Regions from separate parts of the Bradyrhizobium sp. 159 genome, predicted to be linked through region 1. Evidence: predicted binding sites of a transcription regulator. Region 1 holds the regulator's gene; each other region holds the start of a gene.

Region 1 (5,487 bases):
TTCCGCGAGCTCTATCTGTCGTCCAGCATCGGCCTGCGCAAACCGGATGCGGAGGCGTTCGATCATGTCGTGGCGGCGATCGGCGTGCCAGCCAGCCGAATCGTCTTCTTCGACGACCTCGCCGAGAACGTCGAGGGGGCGCGAGCGCGTGGACTGACGGCGGTGCATGTCACCTCGCCCGGTGATGTCGGCAACGCCTTGCTAGCGTTGGGAATTTGACCACCGATGCCGAACAGGATCGGGGTCGGGTTTCGGGCACCCAAATCCGCTCGGGTATGGAACCAATTCACTTTGTACATTTTTGTACAGAGTTCCGGGAACGGAATACCTCCCTCCGGACTCTATGAGTCCGTTGGGACGTCTACATCGGACTTATTCTCGTGCTGGGCAAAGCCTACCTCACAAAGCAAGCCTCCTTGCTGCTCGAATTCGCCAAGACAACTTCGGATTCGCGCCTCTCCGCCAAGCTGATCAGCAAGGCCGCCGACCTAAAGTCGCAGGCCGATCCGCTGCCGGACAAGGATCAAAGCCCCAAAGCTCCGGACGTGACATCCAGCGTCAGTTCGGGCGAACAGACGCAGAGTTGATCCGATGCCGGCCGTGGCGCTCATCCTTCTCGTCCTCGCCATGGCTATCCTCGTACCGGTCTGTCTCGCCTTCCGGATCATGCCGTGACCGGTCTGAGCACGATTCTTCATGACGGAGATCACGCAGGATAAATCATCCTGTCGGCGCCTTTGCCTCGCGCCTGCACTCGGCTAGAACTTTCGCCGCCCATTGCCGATATGCTCAGCAGGAGTTTCCGCCCTTGGCCCTGATGCCGGTTTCTGACGCGCTTGCCGCGGTGCTGGCGGGTGCGGAGCCGCTGCCTGAAGCGATGGTTTCCCTCAACGAGGCCTATCATCGCGTGCTCGCACGCGATGTCCCGGCGCTGCGCACACAGCCGCCGGAAGCAATGTCGGCGATGGACGGCTACGCGGTGCGCGCGAGCGATGCAACAAAGCTCGATAGTACGCTCACCTTGATTGGCGAAGTGGCGGCGGGTCGTCCGTTCGCGGGAACGCTGGGCCCCGGCGAAGCCGTGCGGATCTTCACCGGCGGCGTCATTCCCAACGGTGCCGACGCGGTCGTGATCCAGGAGGACACGGTTGCGGACGGCAAGCGCATCACGATCAAGGAAGCCGCGATTGCCGGCCGCCACATCCGCCCCGCGGGCGTCGACTTCTCCGAAGGAGACGTGCTCCTGCGCAAGGGAACCCGTCTCACCGAGCGCGATCTCGCGCTCGCCGCCGCCATGAATCATCCGCAGCTTGCCGTCTGCCGCCGTCCGAAGGTCGCGATCCTCGCCACCGGCGACGAGCTGGTCATGCCGGGAACCACACCCGCTCACGGCCAGATCGTCTATTCCAACGGCTATGCCCTGCACGCGCTCGCCCGCAGCGAGGGGGCCGATACCATCGACCTCGGCATTGCCGCCGATACGCTGGAGGCCACCACTGCCGGCATCCGCCGCGCCCGCGAGAGCGGCGCCGAGATCCTGGTCACGAGCGGCGGCGCGTCGGTCGGCGACCATGATCTGGTCCAGCAGGCGTTGAGGGACGAAGGCATCGCGATGGCGTTCTGGAAGATCGCGATGCGCCCGGGCAAGCCGATGATGCATGGGCGGCTCGGCGCGATGCGCGTGATCGGCCTGCCGGGCAATCCTGTGTCATCCTACGTGTGCGCCTTCCTGTTCCTGGTGCCGCTGATTCGCGCCTTGTCGGGACGATCCATGATTCATCACCGACAAGAACGCGCCGTGCTCGGCCGCGATGTGGATGCAAACGATATGCGCGCGGACTATCTGCGCGCACATCTGGAGACGCGCGACGATGGCACGTTGGTGGCCCTTCCCGTCAATCACCAGGATTCCTCGCTGCTTGCGAATCTCGCTGCAGCACAGGCACTTCTCGTCCGCGCACCGTTCGCTCCGAAGGCAGAAGCCGGCTCGCCTTGCGAGGTCCTGCGCCTGCCCGTCTGAACGCATCCACCACACGCGTTCCGCGAACTTTGTCCCGTTCACGGTAAATTAAGCAGTTGCGGAACACATATCGAACATATAGTGTCCGTTCATGATTTGTTTCGAGCATGTAGCGGTTCACCGCTCCAATTTAGCGTCTCGGAATCGAACGACATCAACCGGGGGACTTTGGTCGAGATGTTAACGCGCAAACAATACGAGCTTCTGCGGTTCATCAGCGAACGTCTGAAGGAAAGTGGCGTGCCGCCCTCCTTCGACGAGATGAAGGATGCGCTCGACCTGCGCTCGAAATCGGGCATCCATCGCCTGATCACCGCGCTCGAGGAGCGCGGCTTCATCCGCCGCCTGCCCAACCGCGCCCGCGCCATCGAGGTGATCAAGCTGCCCGAGCTCCAGGCCGCCGCCGGCAGCCGCCGCGGCTTCACGCCGAGCGTCATCGAGGGCAATCTCGGCAAGGTGCGCGCGAGCTCCAGTTCTTCCGCGGACGAAGGCGAGCGTCCCGTTGCGGTGCCCGTGATGGGTCGCATCGCGGCCGGCACGCCGATCGAAGCGTTGCAGACCCGCAGTCACACCATTAGCGTGCCGCCCGACATGCTCGGCTCGGGCGAACACTACGCACTCGAAGTGCGCGGCGATTCGATGGTCGAAGCCGGCATTCTCGATGGCGACATGGCGCTGATCCAGCGTAACGAGAGCGCCGATACCGGCGACATCGTGGTGGCCCTGATCGACGACGAGGAAGCGACGCTCAAGCGCTTTCGTCGCCGGGGGGCGTCGATCGCGCTCGAGCCCGCCAATGCCGCCTACGAGGTGCGCATCCTGCCGCCGAACCGGGTGAAGATTCAGGGCAAGCTGATCGGGCTGTACCGCAAGTACTGAGACGGGCCAGCGGTCATTCGATACCAATGATTCCGATTGGAGCGGACGATGGTCCGCTCCAGCTGGATAGTCTTTTGGTCTTGCGCAGATTATCCGGCCCCTCTCTCCGGCGCTCCATCCTCGGCATGCGGCTCCAAGCACGCATCGCTTGTGAAGAGATCGTGCGCAGGATCGCTTTAAGCGCCTTCGCAGCGTGCTGATCGCTTGCATCGGCCGCGCAAGCATTCGCAACTCAATTGCAGCACCATGCACGCAATCTGCGCACGTAGGGAGCGAGCTATTCCGCAACGCCTAAACTCCCATCAACCGACAGCCACGGCGAAGCTGGCCACATTCCCCCTCTCGGCGCCCGCAGGCCACGGGCGCTCGCATCCGCCGAATGCACTGAAGCGAGCTTTGTTCCTATGACTTCGGGAAAGATAATGTGATCGTGTCCGGCAACGCCAGCCGCAGATTTGCCCACAACCGAGCAGAGCGTTACGTGCTTCCACTCTGATAGAGGCTTGCGCCTCCGAAGGAGGCGCGGGTTGCTATCTTCGAATGAGGAGCACCCGATGTGTGACTACAGCCTGCATGCCGTTGCATCTCGCCCCGCCGAAGTCGGCGAGACGATCGTGTCGACAACGTTCCGCGGCACCTCAACGCGCGGCTTTGCTTCCGCGGCCGATCCGACCGTGGCCGTCTGCCTGCTGCCGGGAACGGAGCTCGCCTTCGCCGACAACGTCCGTTACGATAATCGCTGGATCTGGACGCGCACCATCAACTCCCGCGTCGGCAAGTTCGGCAAGATCGATCCGCACATACCCGACCGCCATCATGACGCGATCGAATTCCCCGACGGCAAATACGTGCTGGTGACGCAGCTCGTCGAAGGCCAGCGCGCAACCGTGCTGCAATTGCCGGTGACGCAGCCGGTCAGCGAGCGCGAGCACAAGCCGCAGATCGTTGCCGATAGCCGGTCGACGATCACGCGCCTGCCGATTGGCTGAGCCGTCCCCGCCCGCGGGGTCGGGCCAGGATTGAAATGCCATCGCCGGCCGAGGCCGGCGAGATGGTATAATTTGTGTGCTGCGGAGTCCGGTCGGACCCGGACCTACTCTTCGCATTTGTTTTTAATCGTCCGGCCCCTAATCGTCGACCTGCAAGTCGGTCTCCGCCGGCGTTGCATCCCGGTTGCGGGCCGCGGCCGTCCTCGGCACAAGGCTCCCATCGAAATCACCCTCGCCGGCGCCGGCCGGCAACCAGGGACGGCTTGTGCCTCTTGCTCTCACCGCCTGTATCGCAAAGCCGTCACCACGCTGCGTCAACGCCAGCGCGCCCTGGCTGGTGAGACGCTGCCGGTCGACCACCATCGCCGCGCAATCGGGCGGCGCGGGGCGCGTCGTGACCACCAGCGCGGCGCGACTGCAATCCTCAGCCAGCGCATCGATGCGCAGTGAAAGCGCGACCAGCCGACCGTCGGCAAGCGGCGTCACACAGCCGGACTCGTCGCACGACACGCCGTCAGCCAGCGAGCTACTCCCGGCATCGCGCGGATCGGCGTCGGCAGCTAACCACTCTTTGAGCAGAAAGCCATCCTTGCTCGCCCGGATCACATGCAACTGCCCGTCCCTGCCCCGCACCGCGACGCTGGCGCCGTCCCCGGCAATCAGGATGTCGGGCTGCCGCACCGACAGGCCCCACGCGATGGCGGCCAGCAGCACCAAGGCGCCAGACCAGCGCAAGGGCGTGCGCAACAGGCCCATCAAGATGATCCCGAGGCTTGCCGCGATCAGCGGCGCGGTGCCGAAGGCAGGGATCCGGCCGACTGCACCCGGCAGTGCCGCCACCCAGCGCGACACCGCGACCATCCAGTCGATGCCGATCCCCATCAGCCACCAGAACACGCTGTCAAGCCCAAAGGGAGCCGCGAGCAGTCCCAACAGGCCAGCCGGCATCACCAGTGCCGAGACCACCGGCATCGCGCCGAGATTGGCGAGCACGCCGAACGGGGTGACGCGATGGAAGTGGAAGGCGGCATAGGGCGTGGTCGCAAGTCCTGCGATCAGCGAGGCCAGGAATAGCATCGCGATCTCGCGGCCGCCCCACAGCGCGATACGGGCCGTCGCGGAATGATCGGGCGAGGCAAACAGGTTCGGCATGCCGATCTGCACCAGCGCCACGAGCCCGAGCGTTGCGGCGAAGGACATTTGAAAGCTCGGATGCACCAGCGCTTCCGGCGCGACCGCGAGCACGATCAGTGCCGCCACGGCCAGCGTGCGGAAGGTGATAGCGCGGCGATCGACCATGACCGCGATCAGCACCACCGCCGTCATGAAGAACGAGCGTTGCGTGGCGACCTCCGCGCCTGACAGCAGCAGGTAGAACGCAGCCGCCACCAGCGCGGCGGCCGCTGACCATTTCTTGATGGCAAATCCCGCCGCCAGCCCCGGGATCAAGGCCAGCAGGGCGCGCACCGCGAAAAACACGACACCGGCGACGACCGCCATGTGATAGCCGGAGATCGACAGCACATGGCCAAGCCCCGAGATGAACATGGCGTCGTTGACGGGCGTGGTGATGGCATCGCGCCGTCCGGTGAGCAGCGC
Region 2 (5,487 bases), on a different contig from region 1:
CAGCACCGCGCCGAGTGGCGGCGCCAGCGCGAAGAAATAGACGAAGTTGCTCGCGAGCGGCTCGACCGGCGGGCGATAGATGATCGGCGGCTCCTCGCCCTTGCCGGCGAACATCCCGGTATTCAGGAAGGTCAGCGCCGGAATCGCCGCCGCCCCAAGCGCGAGCCCGCCGAGCAGCCAGGCTGCGTGCAGGACGCGGGCGTTGAGCTCCGAAACTTGCGGCAAGACCGGCATCGTCAATGTCTCGGCGCGCATCAGCCAAATCGCATAGGGCAGCGCCAGCACGGCGACGACGATCAGCGCGAATAGCGGATCGAGCCCGCGCAGCGTCCTGCGGCCTCCCGCCGTCGAGATCGCGAAGACGACGATCAGGAGGAGGAGGAAGATCGCGGCGGGCGTCGTGAGCAACAACAGGCCGGCCTCGATCGACCAGACGAACCAGGCATTGCCGCGGCGCTGGCCGATGATCTGCCAGGAGTGCAGCAGCAGCAGCGCCCAGAGCGGCCGTGCCAGCACCAAGGGTCCGAAGTCGAGCGCGGACGAGGAGAAGGCTAGCACGGTCATGGTCAGCAGCACGGCGAGCACCGCCTGCTGTGAGCCGACGACGGCACGAGACAGATGAAAGAGCGCGATGAAGGTCGCGATCTCGCAGAGCTCAGCGAGGACATACACGCCGAACATGTGACCGCCGGCGGCGCGATAGGCCATGTCGGCGAGCCAGACAGGCAGCGGCGGGCCGAGATCGGTGCCGACCTGGTACTCGCGGCCGAAGGCCAGCAGCGTCGCCAGACTGCCGGGCGGGCTGCGGTAGAACACCAGCGCCACGAACAGCCACATCGCCGCCTGGAGCAGCACGGCGATCCACACGATCAGCCGCGGCCGGGCGCGAATGAGCTCGATGACCAGCGAGGTAAACCGCATGCAACGTCCGAAAGATGCAGCCAACCCGTCCAGCCGGCCCTGTTCGCTCACACCTGTTTTGATAAAGGGCGCTGCGCGTCGTGGCAACCGCCGCAAGTCGTCATGCCGGGCTTGACGGATGGGGGAGGCTGCGGAGGAAACACCTAGAGATTCGCAGACGCGTCGATCTCGATTTGGGCTTCCACCTGCACCTCGACCTCCGCGACAGAGAACAGATCCTGCGCCGGCTCGACGGTCCAGGGCATGTGCTTGGCGCGGGCGGCGGCGACGGGGGCGAAGAAGCTGCGGTGGTGGATGGAGGGGCCGAGGCGATCCAGGGCGTCGAGATGCTCGGGGACAGCGTAGCCCTTGTGCTGCTCGAAGCCGTAGCCGGGGCAGTCCTGCGCCAGCGCGCACATCAGCCGGTCCCGCGTCACCTTGGCAACGATGGAGGCGGCCGCGATTGACAGCACGATGCCGTCACCGCCGATCACGGCCTCGCAGTCGCATTCCGTATCGAGCCGGTCGCGGCCGTCGACGAAGACGTGGCGCGGCGCCTCGGGCAGCGCCACCACCGCGCGCTTCAGCGCCCATAGCGAAGCACGCAGGATGTTGTCGCGGTCGATCCGCGCGGGCGAAGCCACGGCGACCGAGACCTGCGCGGTGGCGCAGATCTTGTCGAACAGTTTTTCGCGCTCTTCGGCGGTCAGGCGCTTGGAATCATCGATGCCACGGGGAATGCGGTCGGGATCGAGGATCACGGCCGCCGCCACCACGGGGCCGGCGAGCGGTCCGCGACCGGCCTCGTCGCAGCCTGCGACCGGCCAGACGCCGCGCTTGATCAGCGCGCGCTCACGACGGAAGCTCGGCGGGGCCACGGCAATGATGCCTTTCCGGCCGGCGCTTTTGCCGGTTAAAGCCTGAACCTCCGACGCCTTAGTTTCCGACGACTTGGCTTGCGGCGGCTTGCCTTCCAACGTGTTGGCAGGCGCAGCCTTCTTCGCACCGTCTTTTTTTGGCGTGTCTTTGGCCAGCTTCTTGGCGGACTTGTCCCGAATCATGGTGGGGATCGTGCGCAAGCGGCTTCGCCAGCGCAACCTGGAACCCGAGACAATTCCCGTTATTCAGGTGAGCCGCCCTATTCCGCCAAATGCACCCGTCGGTCCTCGCCCACCTCGATCCCGGGTGCGACCACGACCTCCCAAGGATGGCCATCGGGATCGGTGAAATAGCCGGAATAGCCGCCGTAATCAGTCTCGTGCGCCGCTTTCAGCAGCGCTGCACCCTTGTCGACAGCGAAAGCCAGCACCGTATCGACCTCCTCGCGCGTCCGGCAGTTCCAGGCGAGCGTCATCCCGCGAAATGCCGGCGGTCTTGGATTGTCCGGCAACCCGGCGTCGGCGGCGAGCTGATCCCAGGGATACAAGGCGAGCACCGGACCACCGGTGTCGTAGAATGCGACCGCCTCACCGGTCGCCTTGAGCAGGCGCGAGAAACCGAGCGCCTCGTAAAAGGCAATGCTGGCGCGGATGTTGCTGACACCGAGCGTGACTACGGTCAGCCGCGGCACCGGCACGGTGGTTTCCTCACTCATGTTACGCCTCGTCCACTTCGCGATCAGAACAGGCTGAGCTGATCGCCGTTCCGCTTCGGCCGCGCGAAGTGATCGGTGGTCAGCTTGGAGCGCCGCTTGTTGAGGCCGAGCCTGTCGCAGGCGATCTCGAAGCGACGGCCGATGGTCCAGGCCATCGGGCCGGTCCCCTTCATCCGCTCGCCCCATTTCGCATCGTAGTCGCGGCCGCCGCGCATGTCGCGGATCAGCGTGAAGACGTGGCGGTAGCGGTCTGGATAGTTCGCCATCAGCCATTCGCGAAACAGATCGCGGACCTCGAGCGGCAGCCGCAGCAGCACGTAGGAGGCTTCCTTGACGCCGGCATGGGCTGCGGCATCAAGAATGCGCTCGATCTCGGAATCGTTCAGCGCGGGGATCACGGGCGCGACCATCACAGTGGTCGGAATGCCCGCCTCCGAGAGCTGCTTGAGCGCTTCCAGTCGCTTCGGCGGCGTCGCCGCCCGCGGCTCCATGGTGCGCGCGAGCCTCGGATCGAGCGAGGTGACGGAGATCGCGACCTTGGCGAGGTTGCGCTTGGCCATCCGCGCGAGAATGTCGATATCGCGCACCACCAGGACCGATTTGGTGACGATGCCGACGGGATGCCCGGCGCGCTCCAGCACCTCTAGGATGCCTCGCATGATCTTTCGCTCGCGCTCGATCGGCTGATAGGGATCGGTGTTGGTGCCGATCGCGATCATCCGCGGCTCGTAGCCGCTGGCAGCGAGTTCCTTCTCGAGCAGCGCCGCCGCCTCGGGCTTGGCAAACAGTTTGGACTCGAAGTCGAGCCCGGGAGACAGGCCGAGATAGGCGTGCGTCGGCCGCGCGAAGCAATAGACGCAGCCGTGCTCGCAGCCGCGATAGGGGTTGATCGAGCGGTCGAAACCGATGTCGGGGGAATCGTTGCGGGTGATCACCTTGCGTGAGGTGTCGATCCCGACCGTGGTCTTGAACGGCGGCAGTTCCTCCAGGCTCTGCCAGCCATCGTCGAAGGCGACGCGGGCCTCGGCCTCGTAACGGCCGCTGGCGTTGGACTGGGCGCCCCGCCCTCGCCTGCGTGCGCGATCGATGGCGACGCCAAGCTCGGGAAAATCGACAGGAAAATCAGAAGGCGCACCCGCCGGCTCGGAGGGCGCCGTAACCGGCGGGTGCTTGAGGGCACGAGAAGATGCTCGACTCATGAACCCAACATAGCACGCGCCCAGAACAAATCAAGAACAAGAGCAAAAACGCGAAAACAACCCCATGCACAGTAGCGCTGCCCAAACTTCGGGCGCGCGCCCTTGACCTCACGAAACACCGGCGGGGCGGCGATCCCGTTTCATGGCGAAGGGATCAATCGCGCCGGAACAATGTTGATGACGATCGCTGGGTGAAGGTCGGCAAGAACATGACAAATCAACGACAATTGCGCGCCGCGAGCAGCGAACTCGATCTCCTCGATCGCTACTGGCGTGCCGCCAACTATCTCTCGGTCGGGCAAATCTATCTCCTCGACAATCCGCTGTTGCGCGAACCGCTACGGCCCGAGCACATCAAGCCGCGCCTGCTCGGCCATTGGGGCACGACGCCCGGCCTGAACTTCATCTATGCTCACCTCAACCGCGTCATCCGTGCGCTCGACCTCAACGTGATCTACGTCTGCGGTCCCGGCCATGGCGGCCCGGGCATGGTTGCCAACACCTATCTGGAAGGCAGCTACAGCGAGATCTATCCCGACATCGCGCGCGATACTGAGGGATTGCGCAAGCTGTTCAGGCAGTTCTCCTTCCCCGGCGGCATTCCGAGCCACGCGGCGCCGGAAACGCCGGGCTCGATCCACGAGGGCGGCGAGCTCGGCTATGCGCTGGTGCACGCCTATGGCGCGGCATTCGACAATCCCGACCTCATCGTCGCCTGCGTCGTCGGCGACGGCGAGGCCGAAACTGGCCCGCTGGCGGCGTCGTGGCACTCGAACAAGTTCTTGAACCCGGCCCATGACGGCGCGGTGCTGCCGATCCTGCACCTCAACGGCTACAAGATCGCCAACCCCACCGTGCTCGGGCGGATGCGCAACGAAGAGATCCGCGACCTCTTCCGCGGGCTCGGCCATGAGCCGCTGTTCGTCGAAGGCGACGATCCCAAATTGATGCACCAGGCCATGGCGGATGCGCTCGACGTCGCGCTCGTCAGCATCCGCTCGATCCAGCAGCACGCCCGCGATGGGCGCAAAAGCGTCGAGCGACCGCGCTGGCCGATGATCGTGCTGCGCAGCCCCAAGGGCTGGACCGGCCCGAAGGAGGTTGACGGCAAGAAGGTCGAAGGTTTTTGGCGCGCGCATCAGGTGCCCGTTGCGAGTTGCCGCGAGAATCCGGCGCATCTGAAGGTGCTCGAAGACTGGATGCGCAGCTATGAGCCGGACAAGTTGTTCGACCCCAGCGGGGCGCTGATTCCCGAGCTTCAGGCGCTCGCGCCCGAAGGCCAGCGGCGAATGGGGACCAATCCGCATGCCAATGGCGGACTGTTGAAGAAGGAGCTGAAGCTGCCGGACTTCCGCAGCTTCGCTGTCGAGGTACCGCAGCCCGGCGGTGTCGTGGCGGAAGCCACACGCGAGCTCGGCAAATTCCTGCGCGACGTCGTTCGCCTCAACGCCGAGGCGCGCAATTTCCGCATCATGGGCCCGGACGAGACGGCATCAAACCGGTTAGACGCGGTGTTCGAGGCAACCGAACGCGTCTGGATGGAGCCAACCGAATCTTACGACGTGCATCTCGCGCAGGACGGCCGCGTCATGGAGGTCCTGAGCGAGCATCTCTGTCAAGGCTGGCTCGAAGGCTATCTGCTCACCGGCAGGCACGGCTTCTTCTCCTGCTACGAGGCCTTCATCCACATCGTCGATTCCATGTTCAACCAGCACGCCAAATGGCTGAAGGTGACGCGCGATCTGCCATGGCGCCGCCCGATCGCCTCGCTCAACTATCTCTTGACCTCGCATG
Region 3 (5,487 bases), on a different contig from region 1:
GCATCCACGACGAAGAAGCGGACGATCCGCGGCACCCCGACGAACACATTGCACCGGTTCCTCGCATCTCGGTGCAGGCTTTTTGCGAGACCGAGCAGACGCTCGCCGCGGTGACCGCGGCGGGGGAGGATCGGCGGCTCGCCAAGGCGCATCTCACTGCCAGGGACGGTGGTCTCGCTGCGGCAATCGAAGTCTATGAAACGATGCCGACGCCGAACGTGATCGTGATCGAATCCGACGGCACGCGTGACATCCTGGAGGGGCTCGACGACCTCGCCGGCGTCTGCGACCCCGGCACCCGCGTCGTGGTGATCGGCAATCCCAACGACACCGCGCCCTATCGCGAGCTGGTCCGCCGCGGCGTCAACGACTACGTGGTCGGGCCAGTCGAAACCCTCGACGTCGTCCGCTCGATCTGTAGCCTGTTCTCGGCATCCGAAGCCATCATCACCGGCCGCGTCATCGCGGTGGTCGGCGCCAAGGGCGGCGTCGGCGCGTCCACCGTCGCGCACAATGTGGCCTGGACCATCGCCCGCGACCTCGCGCTCGATTCCGTCGTGATCGATCTCGACCTCGCCTTCGGTACTGCGAGCCTCGACTACAATCAGGATCCGCTGCAGGGCATCGCCAACGCGGTGCTATCGCAGGACCGGCCGGACACGGCGCTGATGGAGCGCCTGCTTGCCAAATGCACCGAGCGCCTCAGCCTGCTGGCCGCCCCCGCGACGCTCGACCGCGTCTACGATTTCGGCGCCGAAGCTTTTGATGCGGTGTTCGACACGCTGCGCATGACCACGCCCTGCATCGTGCTCGACGTACCCCACCAATGGTCGGGCTGGACGCGGCGGGCGCTGGTCAACGCCGACGACATCGTGATCGTGGCCGAGCCCGATCTCGCCAATTTGCGCAACACCAAGAACATGCTGAGCGTGCTCAAGGCGGCGCGCCCGAACGACCGGCCGCCGCTGTATTGTCTCAACCAGGTCGGCATGCACAAGCGCGCGGAGATCGAGGTCAAAGCTTTCGCCAAGACCATGGAGAGCCAGCCGCTCGCGGTGATCCCGTTCGATTCGAAGCTGTTCTCGACCGCCGCCAACAACGGCCAGATGATCGCGGAGGTCTCCAAGAGCCACCGCACCACCCTTCTGTTCCAGAACATGGCCAACCGCCTCGCCGGCCGCGGCGAGGTGAAGAAGCCGAAGCGCTCGCTGCTCGGCCCGCTGCTGAAGAAGCTGAAGGGCAGGTCGGGCCGCGGATCCGCCCCGCATCGCAAGGCGTCGTAGGGGCGGCAAGCGTTTTCGAGCGACGGATCCCGGTTCGCGTCAAGAAAGCGCGCCAAAAACGAGAATCCAAACGGCGCGAGCTATTTGTCCGCCCGCTGCTGCTTCTTCGCCAGCAATTGCCGCAGCGCCGTGACCTTTGCCGCCGCCTGGTCCGGCGGCAGGTCGGCCTTCACGATGGCCTCGGCCTCGGCTTGCTTTCCTTCCAGCCCCAGCACCAGCGCGAGATTGGCGCGCACGCGGGAATCGGCGGGATTGCGCTCATGCGCGCGGCGCATCGTTTCCTCCGCCCGCGGCAGATTATTCTGGAGCATGTAAGACAGGCCGAGATTGGACAAAACCTGCGGCTCGTCGGGCACGATCTTCAAGGCGGTCGCATAATATTGCTGCGCCTCCTCATTGCGGCCGAGCTGATCGAGCGCCGCGCCCTGCGCCGACAGGATGCGCCAGTCCGGATCCTCGGGCGTATGCGCTCGGCCGAGGACGTCGAAGGCCTGCTGGAAATTGCCGTTGTCGGCGAGCGCGCGGCCATAGCCGGCGAGCAATGCCTTGTTGCTGGGATGGCCGAGCACGGCCTGCTCCATCACCGCGACCGCCTGCGCCCGCTGGCCGCTCTCGCGCAGCGCCTTGCCATAGGCGAGCACAACGCCGGGATCACCGGGCTTGGCGCGATAGCGTTCGCGCAAGGTGTCCATGTCCGGCTTGGCGTCGGCCTTCACACTGGCTTCAGATCTAACGCCGAGCGCGCCGGTGACATCCTCGATGCCATTGGTCTGGCAGCCGGCGAGGACAAGCACCATCAACGCGGGAAGCAGGAATTTCGCCGAAGGAGAGGCGGGAGACGGACGCTTGGACATACTCTGATCACTCGGCGACTGATCAGAGATGCTTACCCATTAACGCTAAAGCCCCGTTAAGGAGGCGCGGCCATTAAGGCCTAATCGACGAACTCCGCGCCGAACTCGCAGCCGATGCGCCAGCGCAGGCGGCATTGGCGGGAATAATCGGGCGCGAAGATGATGGTGAATTGCGGCGGCACTTCCAGGAATTCCGCCACCACTTTCACGCCGCCATCCGAGATATCCGTGATCGTGCAGTCGCGCGGCAGCGAGCCCGCGCCAAAGTGGATTTTGGCGAGCCGGCTGCATACCCGACGTTCGCTTCTCCGGCGATTTGCAAGCATTTGAATTCTTCACCCGTTAGACCACGGCCCATCCCGCAAGGGTAGGAGTAGCGGACATTCGTTGGAATGTGCTGAGGAGAGCCGCTCGCATTCGAGGTGTAGTGTCCGCTTCACGTTTACGATCGGGTAGGATTTTCTCGGTCCTAGGGCATGTTCCCGTATTGTTCTTGCGAAAGGCGCTAGGCTCTGCTACCCCTAATTGCGCGAAAGGGCAGGCTGGTTCGAGCATGGTTCAGCGGGTTTCTACCGTCGCCTTTGAGGGGATTGAGGCCCGTGCGGTCGACGTGCAGGTGCAGGTCGCCCCGGGGCTGCCGGCCTTCGCCATCGTCGGCCTGCCGGACAAGGCGGTGTCGGAGGCACGCGAGCGGGTCCGTTCGGCTCTGATCGCCTCGGGGCTGGCGCTGCCGGCGCGGCGGATCATCGTCAATCTGGCCCCGGCCGACCTGCCCAAGGAGGGCAGCCATTACGACCTGCCGATCGCGCTCGGGCTGATGGCGGCGATCGGCGCGATCCCGCCCGATGCACTGACCGGCTTCACAGTTCTCGGCGAGCTCGGCCTCGACGGATCGATCGCGCCGGTCGCAGGTGTCCTGCCCGCCGCGATCGGCGCCAATGCGCGCGAGGAGGGCCTGATCTGCCCGGCAGCCTGCGGCTCGGAGGCGGCCTGGGCGAGCCCGGACATCCAGATCATGGCCGCACAATCACTCATTCAGATCGCCAACCATTTCAAGGGCACGCAGGTGCTGTCGCGGCCCTCACCGAAGGTGCATGAGGCCGCCGCCTCGTCCCTCGACCTGCGCGATATCAAGGGCCAGGAGAGCGCCAAGCGGGCGCTGGAGATCGCAGCCGCGGGCGGACATCACCTGCTGATGATCGGCGCGCCCGGCGCCGGCAAATCGATGCTGGCGGCGCGCCTGCCCTCGATCCTGCCGCCGCTGTCGCCCGGCGAACTGCTCGAAGTCTCGATGATCGCGTCCGTCGCCGGCGAGATCGAGGGCGGCGCGCTGACCGCGCGGCGGCCGTTCCGCTCGCCGCATCATTCCGCCAGCATGGCCGCGCTCACCGGTGGCGGCGTGCGCGCCAAACCCGGCGAGATCTCGCTGGCGCATCAGGGTGTGCTGTTCCTCGACGAGCTGCCGGAGTTCGATCCGCGCGTGCTGGATTCGCTGCGCCAGCCCCTGGAGAACGGCGAGGTCGCGGTGTCGCGCGCCAATCATCGCGTCACCTACCCTGCCCGCTTCATGCTGGTGGCCGCGATGAATCCGTGCCGCTGCGGCAACGCGTTCGAGCCGGGCTATGCCTGCAAGCGCGGCCGCATCGACCGCTGCACCGGCGACTACCAAGCGCGCATCTCCGGTCCGTTGATGGATCGCATCGATCTGCGCATCGAGGTGCCGGCGGTGACCGCGGCCGATTTGATTCTGCCGCCGCCGGCGGAAGGCTCCGCCGAAGTCGCCGCGCGCGTGGCGGCGGCACGCGACATCCAGCTTGCGCGTTATGCGGATGCCGGCCTGCCGAACGTCCGTACCAATGCCGAGGCGCCGGCCTCGGTCCTCGAAGAGATCGCAAAACCGGATGCGCAAGGCGCCAAGCTATTGCGGGACGCGGCGGAGACCATGCGGCTGTCGGCGCGCGGCTATCACCGCGTGCTGCGGGTCGCGCGCACACTGGCCGATCTCGACAACGCGGACAAGATCGGCCGGCTGCACCTCGCCGAAGCGCTATCCTACCGCGCACTCGCGGAGGATGTGCGGCAGATGGCGTGAAGCACACGCGCATCAACCCGGCGGTAACGAGTTTCCTTTACGCTCTGCAAACCATAAGCCCCATGTGTTTCCAACTCGAGTTCCCGAGGGGCGGGCGAGTAGAGTGTCATGTTGCGTTTCAAGATCCTGGCCTCGGTTGTTCCCCTGTTGGCGGCGGCGGTGTTCGCCCGCGGCGAGATCGGATCGGTCTCGCATCCCTGCATTGCCCTGGGCGAGTCCTCGGTCGAGCTCACCTCCCTGTTCTGGACCGCCGGCGTGCATGTCGCCTTCACCGATGATCCCGCGCAGGCCACGGTACGGGTCCAGGTCACCGACAATGCGGACGCTGCGGACTTCGCGGTGGTCGACGACGGCCTCGGCTCGGAATCGGAATCCTGCCAGGGCAATCCGTGGACACGCCTGGTCTCAATCGCCGCGCAGCCCGTCGACGGCGGCCAGGTAATCTATCTCTCCACCGAAGGGCCGGCCGATTACCGCATCTATGTGCGCTCGAAGACGTTCTCGCAGCGCGAGGCCGCGGCGCTGATCGTCGGCGCCCGCGGCGGCCATGGCCGCCTGCAGGCCGCCTCACTCTAAACCGCGGTGAGATCACGATCGCGCTTTAGCTTCTTGTTTGCGCATGACCTTTTTGGAAAATCGCTGCACACTTTTGCGGATCATGCTCTGAAGCGTTAACACCTCGTCAACCCTGTTTGGAGGCGGCGCCAAAGCCTCAAGCTGTTCGCAAGGTCGACGCGACATCGTCGCACACGGCGGGCACGGGGTTTCGGACAAGGGTCGGTGGCGATGGGTCGGACGTTCCGGATCAAGGTGCGCATGCGCCGCTTCAGGCGACAGCATCCCCGTATCGCCTTCGCGCTCCGCTCCTTCATGATCTTCTCGGCGACGTTCGGCGCCGCCTATGGCTTCGTCTCCGGCAGCCGGTCCGAGAATTCCGGCTACGATCCCAACGCCTTTGCGATCGGCGCGAGCTTCCTGTTCGCGCTGGCGTGCCTTGGTCTTGCGACGCTGAGCATGCGGCTGCGCTTCGTCAACAAGCGGCTGCGTTCGCTCGCCGCCCACAACGAGGCGCTGATCGACCGCAATTGGGAGCTCAAGGAAGCCGAAGAGCGCGCCCGCAGCCTGTTCGAGCAGCAGGGCGACCTGATCGTGCTGCGCGACACGAGCGGCCGCATCACCTTTGCCAATGACGCCTATTGCGCGCTGGCCGGACAGGCCCGGAGCGCGCTGGTCGGCACACGCTTCGACTTCGACGTGC

The links. Region 1 encodes LexA, which represses DNA repair genes until DNA is damaged. Its sites were predicted from a motif close to TGTTCNNNNTGTGTTCNG; they were not measured.
Region 2: a site for LexA is predicted at 3,715-3,732, ahead of IVA96_RS14965 (PA0069 family radical SAM protein). Genes of this name have one in related genera too.
Region 3: a site for LexA is predicted at 2,615-2,632, ahead of IVA96_RS31770 (YifB family Mg chelatase-like AAA ATPase). Genes of this name have one in related genera too.

What each region holds. Positions count from the first base shown of each region.
Region 1 covers NZ_JADPKE010000061.1:90,256-95,742, forward strand. The annotation lists gene IVA96_RS17270 (HAD-IA family hydrolase) at 1-219, shown strand, start outside; gene IVA96_RS17275 (hypothetical protein) at 381-587, shown strand; gene glp (gephyrin-like molybdotransferase Glp) at 809-2,020, shown strand; gene lexA (transcriptional repressor LexA) at 2,198-2,899, shown strand; gene IVA96_RS17290 (hypothetical protein) at 3,454-3,888, shown strand; gene IVA96_RS17295 (ComEC/Rec2 family competence protein) at 4,027-5,487, opposite strand, start outside.
Region 2 covers NZ_JADPKE010000055.1:57,460-62,946, reverse strand. The annotation lists gene IVA96_RS14980 (glycosyltransferase family 39 protein) at 1-921, opposite strand, end outside; gene IVA96_RS14975 (ribonuclease HII) at 1,065-1,961, opposite strand; gene IVA96_RS14970 (VOC family protein) at 2,039-2,494, opposite strand; gene IVA96_RS14965 (PA0069 family radical SAM protein) at 2,518-3,693, opposite strand; gene IVA96_RS14960 (phosphoketolase family protein) at 3,903-5,487, shown strand, end outside.
Region 3 covers NZ_JADPKE010000101.1:170,433-175,919, reverse strand. The annotation lists gene IVA96_RS31785 (AAA family ATPase) at 1-1,283, shown strand, start outside; gene IVA96_RS31780 (tetratricopeptide repeat protein) at 1,364-2,137, opposite strand; gene IVA96_RS31775 (PilZ domain-containing protein) at 2,218-2,463, opposite strand; gene IVA96_RS31770 (YifB family Mg chelatase-like AAA ATPase) at 2,691-4,229, shown strand; gene IVA96_RS31765 (hypothetical protein) at 4,338-4,805, shown strand; gene IVA96_RS31760 (ATP-binding protein) at 5,016-5,487, shown strand, end outside.